DNA from 4 places in the Bacillus sp. OTU530 genome. Region 3 is predicted to be linked to each of the others. Evidence: riboswitches for the same ligand, from Rfam matches in the RefSeq annotation. Region 3 holds a riboswitch; each other region holds the start of a gene.
What was found. A riboswitch is a leader RNA that binds a small molecule or an ion and turns the genes downstream of it on or off. The one in region 3 is predicted to bind cyclic di-GMP.
Positions count from the first base shown of each region.

Region 1: another riboswitch for cyclic di-GMP. It lies ahead of AAHB12_RS07780 (ArsR/SmtB family transcription factor); the one in region 3 lies ahead of AAHB12_RS13340 (thiamine pyrophosphate-binding protein).
Region 2: another riboswitch for cyclic di-GMP. It lies ahead of AAHB12_RS05740 (ArsR/SmtB family transcription factor); the one in region 3 lies ahead of AAHB12_RS13340 (thiamine pyrophosphate-binding protein).
Region 4: another riboswitch for cyclic di-GMP. It lies ahead of AAHB12_RS07665 (glycosyltransferase); the one in region 3 lies ahead of AAHB12_RS13340 (thiamine pyrophosphate-binding protein).

Region 1 is NZ_JASATP010000007.1:196,611-201,980, forward strand. Features, by position in the region: gene AAHB12_RS07770 (SH3 domain-containing protein) at 1-1,324, shown strand, start outside; cyclic di-GMP riboswitch class II at 2,329-2,412, shown strand; gene AAHB12_RS07775 (post-COAP-1 domain-containing protein) at 2,433-3,647, shown strand; cyclic di-GMP riboswitch class I at 3,946-4,034, shown strand; gene AAHB12_RS07780 (ArsR/SmtB family transcription factor) at 4,062-4,343, shown strand; gene AAHB12_RS07785 (Ig-like domain repeat protein) at 4,589-5,370, shown strand, end outside.
Region 2 is NZ_JASATP010000005.1:204,781-210,150, reverse strand. Features, by position in the region: gene AAHB12_RS05760 (hypothetical protein) at 1-41, opposite strand, end outside; gene AAHB12_RS05755 (NUDIX hydrolase) at 98-550, opposite strand; gene AAHB12_RS05750 (RDD family protein) at 587-1,096, opposite strand; gene AAHB12_RS05745 (ArsR/SmtB family transcription factor) at 1,358-1,633, opposite strand; gene AAHB12_RS05740 (ArsR/SmtB family transcription factor) at 1,818-2,099, opposite strand; cyclic di-GMP riboswitch class I at 2,127-2,215, opposite strand; gene AAHB12_RS05735 (hypothetical protein) at 3,050-3,178, shown strand; gene AAHB12_RS05730 (TerC family protein) at 3,246-3,932, opposite strand; gene AAHB12_RS05725 (spore germination protein) at 4,567-4,788, shown strand; gene AAHB12_RS05720 (iron-sulfur cluster biosynthesis family protein) at 5,025-5,327, shown strand.
Region 3 is NZ_JASATP010000015.1:87,716-93,085, forward strand. Features, by position in the region: gene AAHB12_RS13330 (hypothetical protein) at 207-740, shown strand; gene AAHB12_RS13335 (PspA/IM30 family protein) at 742-1,392, shown strand; gene AAHB12_RS13340 (thiamine pyrophosphate-binding protein) at 1,801-3,450, opposite strand; cyclic di-GMP riboswitch class I at 3,532-3,617, opposite strand; cyclic di-GMP riboswitch class I at 3,818-3,903, opposite strand; gene AAHB12_RS31780 (BspA family leucine-rich repeat surface protein) at 4,672-5,370, shown strand, end outside.
Region 4 is NZ_JASATP010000007.1:174,559-179,928, reverse strand. Features, by position in the region: gene AAHB12_RS07665 (glycosyltransferase) at 296-3,646, opposite strand; cyclic di-GMP riboswitch class I at 3,825-3,914, opposite strand; gene tagU (polyisoprenyl-teichoic acid--peptidoglycan teichoic acid transferase TagU) at 4,284-5,192, opposite strand.

The sequences.
Region 1 (5,370 bases), on a different contig from region 3:
GCAATTTGATGGAAACGGTCAACCGATCATTTCACAAGATGGTGGAATTGGCCTCATGCAAATTACAAATCAATCAGGCTATGATCAACAGAAATTGAAGTATGACATCAACTACAATATCCAGGCTGGTGTTGAAATTCTTAGTAACATGTATCAGCGTACAGATCTTCCAAAAATAAAAGATGCCAAATCAGAGGTTATTGAGAACTGGTACTTTCCTGTCATGGCTTATAACGGTACGAAGCCTGCAAATAGCCCTCTTTATCAGTCCGATGGAACAAGAAATATAAACGCCTATCAAGAAGAAGTCTTTTCCTTTATTGAACGAGACAGCTTCCTAAATGATACAAAGTTAGGCCAGTACCCTTTTAAGACAACTGATTTTGAATATGATTCCAATAGTGATGCGAACATTAAATTTGAAAAGATGGAATATACACTAACAGATTCGCTGCATCCTTCTACATACCTTTTCCAAACAGGTGATCAGGTAGTTGTAACAAAGGATAGTGTAAATTTAAGATCACAACCTAGTAGCTCCTCTTCAATTGTAAGTGTGTTAGCTAAAAACACTAGCCTGATTATCCAGGGGAATTTTTCATATGATCAATCTTTAAGCAGTAGCAACCAATTTGTATGGTACCCAGTGAAAACTGCAGATCAAAGGGTAGTGGGTTATATTTCCTCTGCCTACATTATGGAAGTAGGAAAAGTAACAAAAGTAAATGTAACAACAGATAAACCAAGCCCCCAAGCTGTGGCAACACCGATTACGTTGACAGCTACATCAGAGGGAAGCAGCAACCCTATATATAAGTTTTACATCTTTGAGGGAGATACGGGAAAAGTAGTACAAAACTACAGTGAAAAAAATACCTTTACATGGAAACCAGAACGAGCAGGAACATATAGGTTATCAGTACATGTGAAGGATATTAACTCCCAGGCGGCTTATGATACTTACTATTCTTTCTGGTACAAAGTACAGGATGGGAAGGTAACCCAGATAAATGTAACAACAGATAAATCAAGCCCTCAAGCTGTGGCAACACTGATTACGTTGACAGCTACATCAGGGGGAAGCAGTAACCCTTTATATAAATTTTATGTCTTTGAAGGGGATACGGGAAGAGTAGTACAAAACTACAGTGAAAAAAATACCTTTACATGGAAACCAGAACGAGCAGGAACATATAGGTTATCAGTACATGCAAAGGATATTAACTCTCAAGCAGCTTATGATACTTACTATTCTTTCTGGTACAAGGTACAGGATGGGAAAGTAACTCAGGTAAATGTAACAACAGATAAGATAAGTCCATAGAATACTGGTACTCCAGTTATCATTTCAACAACATCTGAAGAAAGCAGCAACCCGGGGTATCGATCTGTGTCCGGGATGGTAACTGTGTTCTTACTACATCGCAGGAGTATAGGGCGAATAGTGCAACTACATAGACACCAACAAAGTCTGGAGTCTATACAGTAATTGTTTATGCAAGAGATAAGAACTCTGGAGCGAATTATGGATCTCGAGCGGAAATGTACTATAGAGTACAATAAATAAAATAACCAGCAAAACCAAAAAGGGCGCCAACTATGATGCGCTCTTTTCTCATGTCCATCGGTATTTGAGCAAGCGGGGACAACGTGCTCGTTCTATATACCACATCAGTCTCAAGGCCTAGTAATGGCAAGGGATTTGCGCTGTTGGTTTTGCTAGCTTGCTAACGAAATGAAAACTTGAGTAAAAAAACGAAAGGTAGTATTGCCGCTGAAATATTGGTTGTATACGATTTTGAACGATTGAGGGTTGGAGTACGAATTGAAAAGCATTAGCATCCTCGAAAAGTATGTTTTAAACATTATTTTTGGTCACCACTTCCTGCAGAAGAATTAAAAATCTTCTATGAAGCAATAGATAAAGGAGTAGAAATGGTTCTTAAAATACGATCTAGTATTTAGCCATCATCAATAAATTTAGGGGTTGTCCATTTTTGTCCTTCTGTGCTGTTAGTTTTTGTAAGTAATTGAGGTTTTAATTTACTTTTTTCACCAAAATCCCCATGATAAGATATAAAAATAAAGCGTTTTCTTTCCCGTTGTTCTTTTTCATAGAAGATTCTCTACTTAGAAAATTAATTTTGTTATTTTACCTTTCTAACTGTTTTTTATGATTCTAACAGGTATAGAAGGTGTTAGGTAATTCACTAGATAAAGGCATAACCTTTAGTCATTTGTTCTTTGTGAGGAAAAGGCTTTTTGAGAAGGTTAATCTTGTTCTTTTGATTTTCTTAATTTTCTTATTGGGATATGCATGAGCTATAAAGAGCACGGGGGAGCGATGAAACTCTACTTGTATTTGGTCGCTTAAGTGGAGTGGAGCTAGTAGCGAAACCGACCCCCTCTAAATAAATTATGGGGGGATTTTTTTGAAAAAAGGTAGCTTATTAGCAGGTATTGGAGTTATGGCATTGAGTGTCGGTATATGGGGAAATCCTTCAATTTCCTTAGCAGCAGCCCCACCAAAAGTCTCTGGAGGATCTGTAGTTTTAATGGGATTGGAACCAGAGGACGGACATCTTGAGGGCGGGCGTCGGGCTCATGGTCCTATTAGCGCTTACGTAAACATCGTAAAAAAAATGAAAGTTACAAATGGTGGAAATGGGATCTTAGTAATCGGCGGATCCGGAAATGATAATAATGCTATTAAGGTGTTTTGGAAGGAAATAGCATCAAAAACTAATATGAAAGCGACTTTTGTATCTGGTAATAATATTTCTAGCCAATCATTTGATGGGTTTGCCATTATTGCTATCGCAAGCGATATATACAATACCCCAAATGGTGGATTAACGAATGAAGAAAATGACTTGTTAGCAGCACGTGGGGGGGATATAGCCAATTTTATAAATAAAGGCGGTGGATTATTTGGGGGAACCTCAGATTTTGATAATCCATATGGATACATGACAAGATTTGGAATCTTTACATTTAATCTTTATACCAACAAACCTATTATTAATAAGGTCTCGATAACTACTGAAGGTGCGGCATTTGATATGAAAGCTGATGAATTGAGTGTACCGGCTTGGCACGATGAATTTACGGCTTTCCCAAATTTCTTTAAGGTTTTGGTACGTAATGAAACGCCTTTACAACAATTTTCACAAAAAAATCCACTTGCAATCGGTGGAAACAGTGTTATTATATCCCCACAATTTGGATTTAAAAAGGTAACAGGAGGGGGATATGTTGAAAATGATAAGAATAAGCAATCATTTGGTTTTAACATGTTGCCGGACGAACAAGGTTTAAGAGTTCAACTTGAATATAATGATCATTTGAAAAGTAATAAGACTGATGTAGTAAAGATAAAAATAGATAATTATGCGATGAGTCTGAAACAAAAGCTTGCAGAAATTAAGGAGAATGGAAAAACTATCGGGATTGAATTTGATACAGTCGGAGAAGTGACAAGTTCTACCTCTGGCAAGCAAAACAGCACTATTCATATTAGAGTTGTTGATCGTGGGGAACCTGGTACAAAAGATGAGTTCCGATTAACTATACTTGATGGACCTAATAAAGGATATACATCACAGTCTGGTATAATTCAAGGAGGCAATATTCAGGTACACCAATAACCTGAATTAATTAGATTGCGAAGGGGAAGACAAACGGGGTTGTTGAAAAATACTCATTCAAAGTAACGAGAAGACAAATTCCTACAACATGTAGAGCTTGTCTTCTTTTTTGTTGAGAATACAATTACATTTTCAACAAAAAAGTTATTTGTTAGCGAAAGACACCTAATCTTGTTGTTCTAAAGAACGATTCTACGGTGGATGGTGTAAAGTTCTATATTAATTTCTATTTTTAGAGTTAGTTATGATAAGTTTCTAATTTTTTTATCTATAATAAAATTTGGAATTAGATTATAATTATTTCCGTAGGCAAACCTTGTGAAAACATGGGGCGCAAAGCTTTAGGGGCTAAAATAGCAAATGTTATCAAGCTAGCCAGCTGCCGTTCACGTGAAAGAGGAATTAGAGGAGTGAATGTATATGAAAATTGAAAAATTTAATGACGGAGTGGAAATCTTAAAAGTATTAGCTCATCCTGCACGAATTGCACTTGTAAAAGTTATGATTGAGAAAGGACCTGTAAATGTAACTACTCTTTACGAGGAACTTGAAGCACCACAAAGCACAGTTAGTCAACATCTATCAAAATTGAAGAGCGCCAAGGTTATTTCAGGAAAACGTAGAGGTTTAGAGGTTTACTACGAGGTGAAGGACGAGCGAGTAGAAACCATTCTCAATACAGTAGCTAGTGCTTAAGTTTCATTACAATAAAACTATTTGAAAGCGGATTGCTGCGGCAGTTCGCTTTTTCTTTTGCTTCAATTGTCAGTACTAGTGTTTAACAAAACCTTCGGCTTACAGCTATACAAAATATAAGATATAGGTAATTGGAGAGGAAAATAAGATAATCACACAAATATAAGTAAATGTTACCAATCTATATGAATATTAGAATTTAAAAGAGGAGTGTGATAAAATTTTTTAAGAGGGGGCACTTACATATGAATTTTTGGAAAATGTTTACGTTTATTGTTATTCTAGTACTAACTCTCCAATATCCGGCTCAGACACTTGCGTCAGAATTAGTAGATACGGAGCTACCGTCTTTGTCAAATGTAGAAACAGATAAGCAGAATTATCAGGCTGGCGAAACAGTAAACATCAGTATTATGGCAACGGATGATGTTTCGGGGGTTAGGGATGTAGTAGCAAGGATAAAAGGTCCTGACGGAACAGAGTTAGCTGGGGCAGGAACTTATGATACTGTTAGTGGCAAGTGGATTGTGAAGATTCCGCTTAATATATCTGTACAACCAGGCAAATGGCAGATTTTACGTGTCTCGCTTTTTGATAAGGTAGGGCATTTTGTTAGCTATGAGAATGGTGTAGATTATACAGCTGAATTTAATGTGGAAAATACTTCACCAGTAGATACAGAACTACCATCTTTGTCAAATGTAGAACCAGATAAACAGACCTATCAGGCTGGTGAGACAGTAAGCCTTAACATTACAGCAACGGATGATGTTTCAGGAGTTAGGGATGTAGTAGCAAGGATAAAAGGTCCTGACGGAACAGAGTTAGCTGGGGCAGGAACTTATAATACTGTTAGTGGCAAGTGGATTGTGAAGATTCTGCTTAATACGTCTGTACAACCAGGCAAATGGCAGATTTTACGTGTCTCGCTTTTTGATAAGGCAGGACATTTTGTTAGCTATGAGAATGGTGTAGATTATACAGCTGAATTTAATGTGGAAAATACTTCACCAGTAGATACAGAACT
Region 2 (5,370 bases), on a different contig from region 3:
ACCAACGATATAATTTTAATTCGTTTCTCTTGAGTCCCCATCGCTTACCCTCCCTGTTAACCCTGCCCGCTCCTTTCACTACAGAACATCCGCTTCACTATTCGGTTTTCCCACTTACATATTTATCCAACATTACTTTACTTGTTGTCATTATGTTTTCTGGGAAGGATTGAATATCAAAATATCTAAGTTCTTTACTCTCTTCATCAAGTCTAATCTCTCCAGTGATATCAGAAGAATAGTAACAAATAATAACATTATATACTTGATCACCATTAGGGTATTCATAATACATTTGGTCCCCTGAAAAAATATGAAAAAGCTTTAATTCCCCCACCGTTAACCCTGTTTCTTCAAAAATCTCTCTTCTCGCTGTATCCTCAATCGTTTCACCAATTTCCATAAAACCACCCGGTAACCCCCAGTCGTTTGTATCTGTTCTATGCTGCAACAGAATTCTGCCTTCAGTATCGAGTAAGATCACACCTGCAGCAGTTAATATTAATGGACGAGTTCCTACAGCAGATCTTAATTCTTGAATGTAATTCATGTTAAATCCTCCTATGACACTAACCTCAGTTCAATTTTATGAATACCTTTTTAACTTTTCGCCTCTTATTAAGTTTTCATCTATTCTCTTATAGACAACAGCAGTTTTGGCAACAAAGTCATGGATAGCGCGTCTATCTTTTCGAAATATCACCATAAAAATACTGATCACATATGTAGTTCCTAATGTAAGCATACCTAATCCTACTTTTCCAATAAATTCTCGAACTAGCATTGTACGAAAATTCAGCTGTTTTCCGTCTATCTTAATCAATTTTAACCCTAATACAAGCCTACCAATTGTGCCACCTTTTAAAATTAAAGGTATTAATGCGAAATAAATCCCATCAATCCATAGGGATTTCCAGCCTTTATAAAATGTATCAGAGTGATTTGCCGTAAGAAAAAAGGATATAGTGACTAATACTGCTGTTACACAAAACACATCTATGACGATTGCAGAGAATCGCTTTCCTACGCTTGCAAAACACATTGTCTGTTGGATATTCTGCTGTCTAACTACTACATATTTAGCCTTAGCATACATATACTGAAATCTCCTTATATAGCTTTTCATTCTTAATAATTCTTTAGAGAATACATTTATGTTAAATTGTGCATTGGAATAAATGTAAATAACTCCCTTGTAAGTGTACGCTTTTTATGTCTAATTAGCAATATATAGATTTATTCAAAATAAAAACCGCTCACCCATTGGCAAGCGGCATACATAAAAGTGGATAAAGCTTTTGCTTCATTCAGCTACTTCGTGTGCTCAGTCGTGCAGGACCCATGACCCAAATCGTACTTAAGCGTTGATCATTGCATTCAGGATAGGTTTTACTCTCTCGTCCTTTATCTCATAATAAATCTCTAAACCTTTGCGCGTTCCTGAAATAATCTTGGCAGTCTTTAATTTTGATAGATGTTGACTAACTGTACTTTGCGGCGCTTCAAGCTCTTCGTAAAGAGAGGTTACATTTGTTGGTCCTTTTTCAATCATAAATTTCACAAGCGCAATTCGTGCAGGATGGGCTAATACCTTTAAAATTTCCGCACTGTCATTAAACTTTTCAATGTTCATTCTACTACTCTCCTAACTTTATTTATCGACTATAATGCAATAATATTCGAAATTTATGAAGAAAGTATGAAATTTTCCTAATAACTTTTTTATTCAACCTCTAATCTTATACTTTCTTACAATGCAAAAAAGCACCTGATTTCCACCAGATGCTTCAAAATAATTCGGTTTGGTAATATAACCCTTAAGCACTAACTACCGCATTAAGGATATTTTCTACCCGTTTGTCCTTTACCTCATAATAAATCTCCAAACCCCTACGTGTTCCCGAAACAATCTTAACAGATTTTAATCTTGATAAATGCTGGCTAATGGTGCTTTGCGGCATTCCGAACGCCTCATAAAGGGTAGTTACATTTACCGGACCTTTTTCAATCATAAAATTCACAAGCGCGATTCGCGTAGGGTGGGCTAATACTTTTAAGACTTCTGCCCCATCATTAAATCTTTCAATTTGCATATACATTCACTCCTCTAATTTTTCTTTCCCGTGAACGGCAGCTGGCTAGCTTGATAGCATTCGCTATTTTAGCCCCTAAAGCTTTGCGTCCCAAGTTTTCACAAGGTTTGCCCTTAATAATTATAATTTTTTGTCGAGTTTTAGTACAGAGAAAAATATTACAAAATTTTTATAACTGGTTCTAAAAAAATAGCAATTAACACGGAACTTTACACATTCTATATATTTATCTTAATATTTTTTTCGTTTTCTCCAAAAGAAAAAAGCATTCACTATATGAATACTTCGTATTATTATAATGAAGTTAAGTTGAAATGTATAGGTAAAACCAATGAAAGAACCGATTAAACAAGGATACGGTCTAGACAAAGTATACAGTTACAAAGAGCACCCTGATAAAATTTTCGTTACTTATAACCCTTGAGATAAAGAATAATAATAGTTAGAACTATTACTCCTATCAATAATAAAGAACCGATACCTGAGCTATACACAATATATATCTTAATATGGAGGATAGCATTCACAACAAGAACTATTGACAAGAAGATACACAAGAAAATGATGATAGGCATATTTTTATTTCTATTCAAACCAAACAATCCCTTCACAGAAGGTTATTTATACATTAAGGAATAAGAAATTAAATCATAAAGATTATTAGAAATTAGAGTAGAAAATTGTAAGTATTATAGCAATCACCATTATATATTTTAGTCCGTTATAAAACACTATGTTAACCAAGTCTTGTATTATTATAGAAATAACAAAATATTTTTTATGTGACTAAACTTGAATAAATATTTTACCGCCGGCACTTCCTCCACAAACTTAACCTTATTAATTATTAATCCGATAAAAATTTACACTTGATAAAATTTATGATTGGTATTATTATCTTTATTAAATACTTTTATATTATTTTTGTTAAATTATTTTGAAACGGAGGGAATACAATGCATTGGTTTCGTCTAGTCCCTGTTATTTTCTTTTCTTTATCAGCATTGTCATTATTTACATTTCAATTTGGCGAAATAATCCATTCCATTCAGGAATTAATTGGATTTTATAAACAACAGCAATAAAAAATAACTCAAATCCCCTCACACAGATTTTTTTTTGAAAATCAGTCATATGTTGCAGAGAAGGGCATTAGCCCCTCTCCAACGAAGCCTTGTCCGTTTTTTCCAGCTCTTTATTTTTTAACTTGCCAGTTATAATAACCAAAATTGCTAATGTAACTGGAATAATAATATGCCCTAAAGGAAATTTGCTCTCCACAAAACGGGCAATCACTTTATCGTTTAACATCATTTCTCCGGCCGTATATCCAAGTAGAGCTGCACCTAATACAATAAGGATGGGAAAACGATTCATTAAATTCATTAATAGTTGACTACACCAAATGATTAACGGGATACTAACAGCTAATCCGATTATAATGAGCAAAAGGTTTCCTTCTGCTACTCCTGCAATCGCTATGACATTATCAAGACTCATTACTAAGTCCGCCATAATGATGGTTCTAATCGCCTGAACCATACTGCTGCTACCTTCAAGATCTTCTCCCTCGTCTTCACCATCTATTAGCTTAACCGCGATCCACAGTAATAAAATTCCTCCTACGATTTGAAAGTAAGGGATCTGCAATAACCAAACCGTCACAAAAGTAAGGACTATCCGTAAAGCAATAGCACCAAAACTCCCCCAAAAAATTGCTTTTTTCTTCTTATTTTCAGGAAGATTTCGACAAGCTAATGCAATCACAACTGCATTGTCACCGCTTAGAATGATATTAATAAAAATGATTTTAACTAAGTCTACAAACAACCCTTCTATCAACTTCAATTCCTCCAATGAATCGTGCTGTAATTCTATTTTTCACTTGTAGCAACAAACTTATCTTACGACCAACATATTTCACATCCTTGTGAAAGTAATGCCTAACATAACTAGTTGCAAATACACTGATAATCCAAGGCATATTTAACTTGCCCTGAATTCTATTTATTAACCGTCCATTATCAAATGTCCATAGCCTGCGAGTCTTTTCCGCCAGCATGAGGTACACAGAATATAATCTCCGCATTCATCCGCTCGAAAAGATTACTCCTTTCTCTTCATCGTCGCCTCCCATTTCCAGCGCGTCATTTGTTGTATCTTCCTTACACATCCATACCCGCGCTTTCTCTATCCAGAATGAAGAGAGAGAAGCACATTGTGAATTGGACGGTAATGTGGGATTATGTCAAACTTGACATGTATGCAATATACAAATGAATAACTTAGAAAGCACAGAATGTAAAACATATTAATAAAAGAACAAAACACCACTCCTAAAACATTTATCATATACTGAAAAAGGTATTACCAAACTTCACAGAGTTTATACATTAAGATTGTAACTTTCAATATATAAAGGGTCCTTACCTTTTGTTAGTGGAATAAAAATATTGGGAAAGTAGGCGAAACAATGCCTTCAATTGTTAAAGGAATTGTAATAAGCAACATTGACGTCACTGGTGCTTTTAACATAGGAGATACTTATGAGGTAACACCAATATCAACTGAAAAGGGCTATCATGGAGCTGGATCATCAAATACTGGATATTCTGTAAACACATTTAATGGTGTTAGTAAAACAAATATAGGAAATGCTAATAAATCTGATGAAAACCAAACATTTACTCTATAAGTATTCGTAAGTCACTTGAGACTAGTCCGATCGCAAAAAAATCTAAACCCTTGACTTCCTGTATCAAATGTTATGTTAAAACACATATAGCCATGTAGTCCCGCATTGCAGGATGAAGCTGCACAAAAGTTTGAAGATTTGCTATTTAAACGTGTACAATGAAAAAGCCAAGCTACAATCATATTTCGCACTGTGAATAATCTCAATGTGAGCAAATCAAAAAAGGGGGACTTTTTATGGAATTTATTATTACTGAAAGCGCAGAGGAACAACTTAAAAAGCTTAATATAGTGCCACTTTGCCTGCGTATTGATATTCAGCCGGTAGGTACATGCAGCGCTGTCGTCGATATCGACCTAACTCTAGATGAGCGACAACATGATGATGTTATTTTTGAAAAAAACGGACTCACCATCTTGGCGAATTCCTTTGCAAGGGACTATCTTGGAAGCAAAGTAAAGCTAGATCATGTAGCTGCCTTTCGACTTACTACACCAAACGAAACACTTGCCTATGGTTTATCTGTAAAACGTAAGTAAAGTGAAAATGAACGCAAAGAAATGAGTTTCTATACGGCTGCAT
Region 3 (5,370 bases):
ACAATTCGACGTAGCGAGAAATTTTAGGAATACAGTATAAGTAGGGCTACGCCTCTGTCTTCGCCCAAAGGTAGGGCTCGCCAATCGGCGAGTTTTTTTTATTAAGAAAATATTTATGTTCTTTAGGATTTTCACTGTATTTTCTCTTTTCTCTACTACAATTCAAAGTGTAGACAAGGTAGCTTATCGAAAAGGAGGTGACAGTGATGAAAAAAGGAAAATGGCTTGTGTGGGCGTTTATTACTGTAGCAGTGTTTGTAATTGCGCGCATCACATTCCAGCAGCTTAACGTGTTTGGAGGAGGCCTCGGATCACAAGGCATGCATCAGTTCCAAGGCGGCGGATTTGCTCCAGGAGGACATTTCCGTGGCGGCACAGAGTTTTCTTCTGGAATGGGTAGACATGGTCATATGCATGGATTTGGGATTATCCATATTCTGATACAAGCCGGTCTTTTCATAATCGGATGGGTAACATGGAAGCTTGCCGCGGGCAATCGAATCCGTAAATGGATTGGAATTGCACTCATGGTATGGGCAGCTATTCTGTTATTGCCAAAGGTGCTGATTCTTCCGATTATTCTTGTAGCAGCTTATCTTGCTTATAAAAACGGCCGAAATGAGGACGCCTCTTCTGCAAATTATGTACAAGCAGAAGCAGCAGGCGTTTCTAGCTTGGATTCACATAAACTTGATTACTTAGACGAATGGGAAAATAAAATCCATAAGGAGGAGCAGTAAGATGGGGATTTTTAGACGAATAAAAAATATCGCACTTGCTGATGTGCATGGTGTGCTTGATAAAGCGGAAGATCCACTCAGCATGATCAAGCAATACTTGCGCGAGATGGAGGAGCAGCTCGTAAAGGCGCAGCAGGCACTGTCTGAGCAGCTGTTTTTGGAGAAAAAGTATGAAATGCTTACTTTGCAAACGCAGGAAGCTGTTGAAAAGCGCCTTAGACAAGCAAACCTTGCAGTGGAGCGAAATGAGGACGAAATTGCAAAATTAGCGCTGCAGGATAAGATTGTACAGGAACGCAAGCTAGCATCGTACAAGCAACAGTATGAAGCGATGCAAGTACAAACTACTAATTTGTATGAAAAGGTAAAGGCTCTGCAGGAAAAGTATGAAGAGCTGAAGCTGAAGCAGCAGGAGCTGATCGCCAGAGCGCATGCTGCGAGGGCTGTGAAGGAAATCAATACAACAATTGCGTCTTTTAGTGCAGATAACGCAATGCGCGGCTTTGCCAGAATGGAAGAGCGCATCTGGGCGTTAGAAGCTGAAGCAAAAGCAAGCCAAGAAATTGCAGCTCCACATCAACCGAGCATGAACCCCCTCTTGCAGGCTGAAGTGGAACAGCAATTGGAACAGTTAAAAGCAGCGAAGTCCTAAGGAAGGACAAGCTGCTCGACTTAGCTAAACCCTTTCTCATGTTATGCCTTACCCCCCTTATTTAATATAAATTGTTGTCCCTCCGTTTGGGGGGATTTTTTTTATACTTTAAGAAAGTATAAATTTCTAGCAGGAAGACCATTCGACGTAGTGAGAAATTTTAGGAACAAAGTATAAGTGCAACTACACCTCTGTCTTCGCCTAACGGCTTGCCAATCGGTTACTGTAAGAAAGGATAACTTTTCGGGGCGATGTCTAGCTCCCAAGGCCAAAGTGGCAGCATAGGGCTGAACCTCCGCAAAAGGAAAAAAGCGTCTTTTACTCCGGCCCACCCCTACGCTGCCATAAAAGGCGGGCCTTGTCTGCTTTTCTTAATGCTTTAAGCATTCGTTTCATCTTCTTATAGTGCTATCCTCTCAACAGCGTTGGTGGGATTTCTTCTTGATCAACCATTACCTCAACTACTGTCGGTCCGTTGTGATTGTTCAGAGCTTCCTTGAGAGCCAGGTGTAAGTCTTCAATAGTCCAACACTTAAAGGATAATGCTCCCATTGCTTCACTATATTTTTTAACGTTGAGTTCATTTTTGAAAATAGTGCCAACAGCTTTTCCAGCATTGTTTGACATACCTTTATCGACCATATCAAGTCTTCCATTATTCAAAACAATAAAGATAGTAGCTGCATTGCTGTCAACTGCTGTTGAAACCTCATTTCCATGCATAAAAAAGCATCCATCACCTGTTAAACAGACGATAGGCTTAGTAGGATTGCTTAACTTCGCACCAATACTAAAACCAATAGCATGTCCCATTGCGCCAAAAACATCATCAAAATAGAATGTGGCCTGCTTTGTCAGTGTTAGGTGCTGAATAGCATAAAAGGAATGGCTGCCATCATCACCAAAGAAAACAGTATCTGCGGGAAAATTCTCTCTTAGGGCAGCAATGACTTGCTTTGCTAGTAGCCTTTCAACTGTAATCGGTGTTTCCTTTTGTAGCTCTGCACTAATATGTATCTGCGGCTTTGAAAAAGGTTTAGCTAATCTATCTGTCTTAATTAATTTTAATAAACTCTCAAGATTATGCTTAGCGTCACCAAGAACAAGCTGTGTTGCAACAGGAATTGATTTGCCAATAAACGTATAGTCGTAATCAAAATGAATAATTTTATCTGGATACAAAGCGGGATCCAGTCCAACAATAGACATATCAGATAACTTAGATCCTATTACAATTATGAGATCACTCTTATTCTTTAAATACTCACTAGCTTTTGCAGAGCCGCCTAGTCCAAACCCATCTAGGGACAGATCATGTGTTGTTGGAAATGTTCCTTTTCCGCCAGGTGTTGTCATGACTGGTATGTTAAAGGTTTCCGCTAAACGAATGACTTCCTCATAGGCTCTGGAGGAATGCACACCTTTTCCTAAAATCATGACAGGCCGCTTAGAAGTTAAAATACAATCTAAGGCTTGTTGTAACTCCTTTTGGGTCGCTATCACATGTGGAGCTTCATCGGGTATGTCTAAAATAAAAGATTCTGCCTGCTCATCCAATACATCCATAGGGAGTGAAAGGTGAACAGGTCCCTTCACTCCATATAATGCGCTCTCAATAGCATGAGAAAAAATACTTTTAAATGATTCAGCTCGGTCTATGCGTGCGCTAAATTTTGTTACTGGCTCAAACATTTTTATTAAGTCTGTCCCAAATGCTGAAGAGTCTTGTCCAAACGGTTTACCCATATCTTTAGCAGAGGGGTGCCCTGTAATAAAAACAACTGGTAAATGCCATGCTTTTGCTTGTGCCGCAGCCGTCAGCAAATTGGTGCCGCCTGGACCAGAAGTACCTATTGCGACTCCAATAGAATCATTCATTAAGGAATAACCAGAAGCAATATAACCAGCTCCAGTTTCATGCCTAGTTAGATTGAATTGAATACCATGGTTCTCTAATTCGAGTAAAATTGGAACAATAGGTTTTCCAGGAACACCAAATGCATGACGTACACCCATATTCTTAAGATTAATAGCAAGGATTTCTGCAACTTTTCTCATGTCATTAAAATTCCTTTCGCTTGAGATTCAGCAAATATAAAAAAACCCCTGTATAGACATAAATGGGGTGAAAATAAAGATTTATGTAACCCAGCCATCATAGTACAACTGCCGTAGACCTGTAGGCTTTACGTCCTCGACTTGGGACGGGTTTGCCTCATATAGATTTAGCTGTTTCCTGTTACGAATTAAAATTTATTATCAGTACTTTAGGACATAAAAATATAACGCTTCGTATCACGATTTAAATATGCTATATATCTATATGGGCGTTAACTTATGTATTATTTAGGAACCGTTTCATTTTGCGGACTGGCAAATACAAAAAACACCCTATATAGACATAAATAGGGCGTAAACAAAAAATTTATGCAACCCAGCCATCATAGCACAACTGCCGTAGATCTGTAGGCTTTGCGTCCTCGACTTTCGACGAGTTTGCCCTATTTAGATTTCATTTTTCCTGCTGCAAATTAACGCTGCAAGGTGGCGTGACATTGCTCCTAAATTCATGTAAAACAATTGGAAAATCCGCTTTTCAATAAATTTAAATATAATTTATCACGTATTCTGAATAAAATAAACCAATATTCGACAAATTATTAGTTCTTTTACACTGTAGGAAAGTATAAATTTCGGAGGCAAATTCGACGCAGTCCGGAATTTTAGGAATATAGTGTAAGTGCAACTACACCTCTGTCTTCACTCAAGGGCAGAGCCTGCCAATCGGCGAGTTTTCTTTATAAAAAACTAAAGGGAATTCTAAACTACCGGGAGAGAAAAGCAAAAAATTTTCAACATATGTATACAAAGGCTGCAAAATGTGAGAGATAAACATATGCAAAAGGGATTTCAAAGACCGTATCGGTCTGTTTGAAATCCCTTTTTATACATAGGCTATCAGAAGATTAACGCATTCCTCTGCCTTTGCCGCCTATTCCCTTATCATAGCCAAAGTTATGATAGTTATCTTGAAATAATGTTTTTGCTGTTTCAGGGGATTTAGTAGAAATCTCCTTCATAAGCTCTTTTGTTGTTTTATTGGCTGTATCAATACCGAGCTCTTTTGCTGCCTTTAACACTTTCGCATCTTGGACTTCCTTAGCTAATGTTTGGGTGTCCTTATCATCGGTGGAGATGCCAAGCTCTTTTGCATCTTTTTTCACCTGCGCGTCACGCACCTCACTGACTAAAGTTTCTGTGTCTTTGCCGTCAGTAGAGATGCCGAGCTCTTTTGCTTCAGCTTTCACCTTTGTATTACGAATTTCTTTTTGGAGTGTTTCACTGTCCTTACCGTCGGTGGAAATGCCAAGCTCCTTTGCTTCAGCCTTCACCTTTGTATCACGAATTTCTTTTTGGAGTGTTTCACTGTCTTTACCGTCGGTGGAAATGCCAAGCTCCTTTGCTTCAGCCTTCACCTTTGTATCACGAATTTCTTTTTGGAGTGTTTCACTGTCCTTACCGTCGGTGGAAATGCCAAGCTCCTTTGCTTCAGCCTTCACCTTTGTATCACGAATTTCCTTTTGGAGTGTTTCACTGTCTTTATCGTCAGTGGAAATGCCAAGCTCCTTTGCTTCAGCCTTCACCTTCGTATCACGAATTTCTTTTTGGAGTGTTTCACTGTCCTTACCGTCGGTGGAAATGCCAAGCTTCTTTGCTTCAGCCTTCACCTTTGTATCACGAATTTCTTTTTGGAGTGTTTCACTGTCTTTACCGTCGGTGGAAATGCCGAGCTCCTTTGCTTCAGCCTTCACCTTTGTATCACGAATTTCTTTTTGGAGTGTTTCACTGTCTTTACCGTCAGTGGAAATGCCAAGCTCCTTTGCTTCCTGCTTTAACTGGACATCGCGCACTTCTTTAGCTAAAGTTTGTGTATCTTTACCATCTGTTGCAATTCCTAATTCCTTTGCCTTTTGTGTA
Region 4 (5,370 bases), on a different contig from region 3:
GTCAAATTCGCTTTCAGCTGGAAATTTATACTTTCTCACAGTGTTAAAAAAACAAGCAGACATTGGTCTGCTTCAGATTGTTGAAAAACAAACTCGTCAACTATAAAGCTTACTAAATAAAAGCATTCCTGTGTGCCAAATGAAAAAAACCTTGCCATTACCAATACATTCGGTAATAGCAAGATTTTTCAAACGAAAGAAGGCGTTCAAGTGTATACAAACATCATGTGCGCTTTAGCTCAGTAGAACTCCCTCTCACAGGGAAGGACTTTTGAAGAAATTATTAAAAGGGAAATCATCCTGTTCTCTTGACCGATTCACTCACTTCCAGGTTTCCAGATCGTTGCAATTTATTCCAACCAACCCGTGTCCCTTTTATGGCAGCATGAATAGATTTCCAAACAACTAAAGGCATAATGTAACGATAAAACATCCGTTGCAGGAAAAGAGAAATAAGCGGTTTAAGGCTCAACTTCTCTAGCCTAAAGGTAAATAAACAAATAACAAGATCGATGATAAAGAAACCTAAATAAAATAATGCTGCCTTCTTTATATCTCCCGAAAGGGCCCCGAAGATGGCCAAAGCATCTAAAACAGGAGCCACCAAGGGCAATGCATATTGGAACAGCAGCATATTAGGGATTGCAATGCAACCCAATGATTTTTGCTCCCTAGAAAACATCACACGCTTATGCTTCCATAGACATTGCAAAGTGCCGTAAGTCCATCTATACCGCTGCTTGAAAAATCCTCGTATACCTTCCGGCGCCTCTGTATAAGCATACGCATTCTCTTCAATAGCAACTGTATAGCCTTGACATAAAATTCTTAAGGTCATATCCGTGTCTTCTGCCAGCGTATCGTCCGTAAATCCCCCACATTCCAAGATCACTTGTTTACGCCAAGCGCCAATTGCCCCAGGAACAACTGTAACACAATTTAGAAAACTAAACGCGCGTTTTTCTAGATTAAATCCTGTCACATATTCGATATGCTGAGAAATCGTTAATAGATTACGCATGTTCCCAACCTTCATATTGCCAGATACGGCCGCAACCTTTTTATCGATAAAGTGGCGGACAAGTAACGACATAGCTTTATGCGAAATAATTGTATCAGCATCAATAGCAATAATGATGTCACCTTTTGCCTTCTGAATTCCCCTATTTAGCGCTGAAGATTTCCCGCCGTTTTTCTTACGAATTAAATGTACCCTTTCATTACTAGAGAAATTCTCAGATACGATCGCAGGAGTCCGGTCTTGAGAACCATCATCTACAACAATAATTTCATAATGCTGATAATCACTTTTTAGAATCGACTGCACAGTCCTGCTGATAACCTTCTCTTCATTGTAAGCAGCAATAATGACGCTCACAAAGGGCTGAAATGAATCATTACCTGCCTTAGACAGCTGAGCCTGCCTTTTATGCCGTAAGGCAAAGTAAACTAGTATAAAAACACGAAGGACAGAGAGAGCTAACACAGTATAAAGTAATAAGGAAATAACTCCATTTAAACTAGTTGCATTTCCTATAATAATTTTAAAGCTCTCTACTAACGGTCTTTCTACTTCCTTGACGGAAGGCATAATCGAACTTCTCTTCGTATTCATTAGCTCACTAGCTGTTACAAATGTATAGCCTTTACTTTGTAAGGTCTCAATAATCTCAGGAAGTGCCCCAACAGTACTGCTTCTGTCCCCTCCGCCATCATGAAGTAAAATCACATTGCCATTAGGCAGCTGCTGTAGAACGTTATCAACAATTTCCTTACTGTTTGTTGCTTCCCAGTCTCTGGAATCGATATCATAATTAACTGTAAGATAGCCCATTTCAGTCGTATAGAGCATCCTTTTAAAATCTGGATTTACCGTAGGTGTATCCACATATCCGTACGGAGGGCGATACAGTAAAGAAGAATGCCCAGTAATACCTTGAATTACACGCTGACTCGCATTCAATTCCAGCTTTAATTGGTTGTATGATATGCTATTTGTATGTCGATGGGAAAACGTATGGTTACCAATTTCGTGTCCCTCCATATATATCCGTTGCACAATGCCTTTATTGAGCATAGCATTTTTACCAATAACAAAGAATGTTGCCTTTATGTGATGCTGTTTTAAAATGTTTAATATACGTGTCGTATACTCGGGATCAGGTCCATCATCAAAGGTTAGCACCACTTCCTTCGTTTTCGCATTACCTAAACGCTCCATCTCAGATGATTTAGGCATAGATTGATAAACTTCGCCCGAAATTTGACCGGAATCATTTAAAATAACCTCTCGCTTTCCCTGTTTCTGAGATGATGTAGATTGGAAAATACTACCCCCTCCAGAGCTGTAGATGTTGTCACTACTCTTTATATGACGCAGTGTATCAATCCCTCGATTCTCTAGAACATCCCAAACCGCTGGATCTTCCGTACCCAATCTCCATAACGCAACCCCTTTGACTCCAGCTGCTGAAGCCGTTTTTAATTGGTTATAGAATGTGGCACCATCTAAAAACCATAATTCGTGCAGCTTGTCTTTATCCGTATATCTCACGTAGGGACTTTTACTCATGTCATCCCATTGGACCCGCAAGTTTGCCTTATCTGCCATTCTCATAACATTTTCAAAGGATACTACCTTCCCAGGCTCACTGCTTTCCCATTCCCAGTCATAACCATAATTGCCCAAACTAACGACAAGCTTATCCTTGGGTATACGCGCAAGATTTTCTTGATACCACGTGGATGAGGCTATAGGACCTGGAGTTTGAAAGTTTTCATCATACAACATTACAACCATTTTATCTGAATATAGCTTTAATGCGTTATAATCAAATGCGTTGTCATTTGGAGGCATATCCATTGTCACTAGAAGCCCATCAGAATGAAACACGCCGTATAGCTCCTGCATAAAGCTTGTAAGCAATTCCTTATCTTCTGCCTTTATATTTTCAAAATCTATATTTATGCCATCATAGCCATACTTTTTAATTTGTCCATGTAAATCCTGTATGAGCTTTGACCTTGCTGGAGGAGAAATCAATAGGTTATGAACTACTTCTTGATTCCACTCATTATCAATTAAATTGCTAATTAAGGGAACTACCTTAACATCATGCTTTTTCGCTAAATCCCCTATATTCTTCTGAACGTCTTCTCCTAGTTCTAAGTTAGGCTGCACATGGAACCATTGGGGAATGAGAACATCTATCGTATCTATATTACGCTTTAATGATCGTTCACTATTCGGATCCCAATTCACATAGAACGCATACGTATCATCCATATGTATATCTTCTTTTTGTTGGAAGGTACTGTTTTTATCAGTATCAAAAGGTGTCAGAGGACTAGCAGCCTCCTTCCCTGATGGTCTAATATTTGAAAATTCGTTTACTTCTTTTGTATCCCACTTTGGCAGCAAAGGGCTAAGATATATACTTAAGCCAGATATAACTAGTATCATAAGAGCAAGAATGGCCAAACTACAGAGAAAACACCAGATTACAATCTTCCTTTTTCTTGAAGCATCTTCAAATACAAAGTTTCCATTAGCAGTTTCATAGCTTGAAATTGTTTGTTTACGTCGATCGTGACCCAAAAGATTCTTCATTCTTTTGTACATACCATTTGATAATATTTTAATCATGCAGCCACCTAACTTTACAGTATTCTCAGCTAAGTTATCACGTTGGAAATAGAGTTGAATATCAAAGCATTGGCTATTATCACAGTAGCCTCCTCTCATAATTTTGAACTGTCCTAAGCGTGAAAACACAAAAGCCTATCTTTACCTATAAATCAAATATCTCTTTCCTTAGGAGCTATTCGGTAACCCAGCCATCATAGCCCTTGAGCAGAACCGTAGACCTGAAGTTTTGCGTCCTTGCCTTTCAACAAGTTTGCCTTTATCGTAGCCAAATATATCATCAATCCTATCTTGTCTGACCTGCAAACAACCTAGCCATTAATCTACAGATTAGACTAACAAAGTTATTTCGGGGAGTAAATACATCTACTGGTTAAGATTGTATTACTTTTATTACCCTGCATAACATAGATGTTAAATACATTTACAATTGAATGTCAGCAAGCAGTGTATACTGAGGCACTCCAACAACACAAAAAGGGGGCTGCCCCAGAACCCCTGCACTATAAAAATTCGAAGAAAAATAGGAAATAGACCATCATAGAAATATTCATTTTACTCGGTTCCCTTAATAGTCCATTTCCCATTTCAGTTCAAAAAAGATCCGATTATGCTTTTAGCTCAGCCCGTATTCATGCTATTGTGCCGGTAATTCTAACTGCTCACGAAGTTTCTTGGATAGCTCCTGACGTACCTCATCAGAGACAATATAGTACCAAGTATCTCCCATCATTTGGCCTTCACCCTTGACTTCAATTTCCTCAATATTATTACGGGTTTCTCCATAATTTTGCTGAATCTTAAACATCTCATCTTGCGTTAGGTTTGTTCTCACATTTTTTTGAATCACGTCCAGGATTGCTCCATAGTTCGAAAGAGTTTCTATATTTTTGCCATTTTTGATCACAGACTGCATAACTTGGCGCTGTCTCATTTGCCGGCCAAAATCACCACGGGAATCGAGCTTCCTCATTCGGGAGTATGCTAAAGCCTCCTCACCGTTCAAATGGAGAGTGTCTTTCTCAAAGTGTATGCCCTGGTACGTAAAGTCTAGATCATTATTCACATCTACACCGCCTACTGCATTTACAATATCCTTAAATCCTTCCATATTCACTTCGATATAATATTGCACAGGTACATTTAAAAATTTCTCAACAGTCGCAACTGTTGTATCAACGCCCCCAAATGCATAGGAATGATTGATTTTATCCTTGACTCCCTTTCCGACAATCTCGGTGTATGTGTCGCGCGGAATACTTAGAATTTTCATAGATTGCTTAGTCCGGTTTAATGTAACCAGCATTAATGAATCTGAACGGCCCCGTTCCTCTCCGCGAGGATCAGCCCCCATTAACAAAATGGAAATAGGAGCACCCTGCTTCATATCTTCAGACTGTTTCGTGGAAGTATCGCGCTTTAACGGCTGATTCACCTCACTTAATGTTTTAGAAACGTTAGCGTACACTTGGTAGGTGTATATACTAGCTCCAAGTATAGCAAGTCCTATAACTCCTGATATCCAAGCTAATAGCTTCCTTTTCACCTTAGCTACCCCTTTCAAGTTATCTGCCTCATCAAAGTTGCAGAAAACCCATTTTTTGATTGCCAAATATATCTCATCACTTGCTAATATCCCCTATGCAAGAATGTTTCCTGTAAGAAAACGGCAAGTGTATTTTGCACATTGCATAACTATATTGCTAATCAAGGTGAACATTATA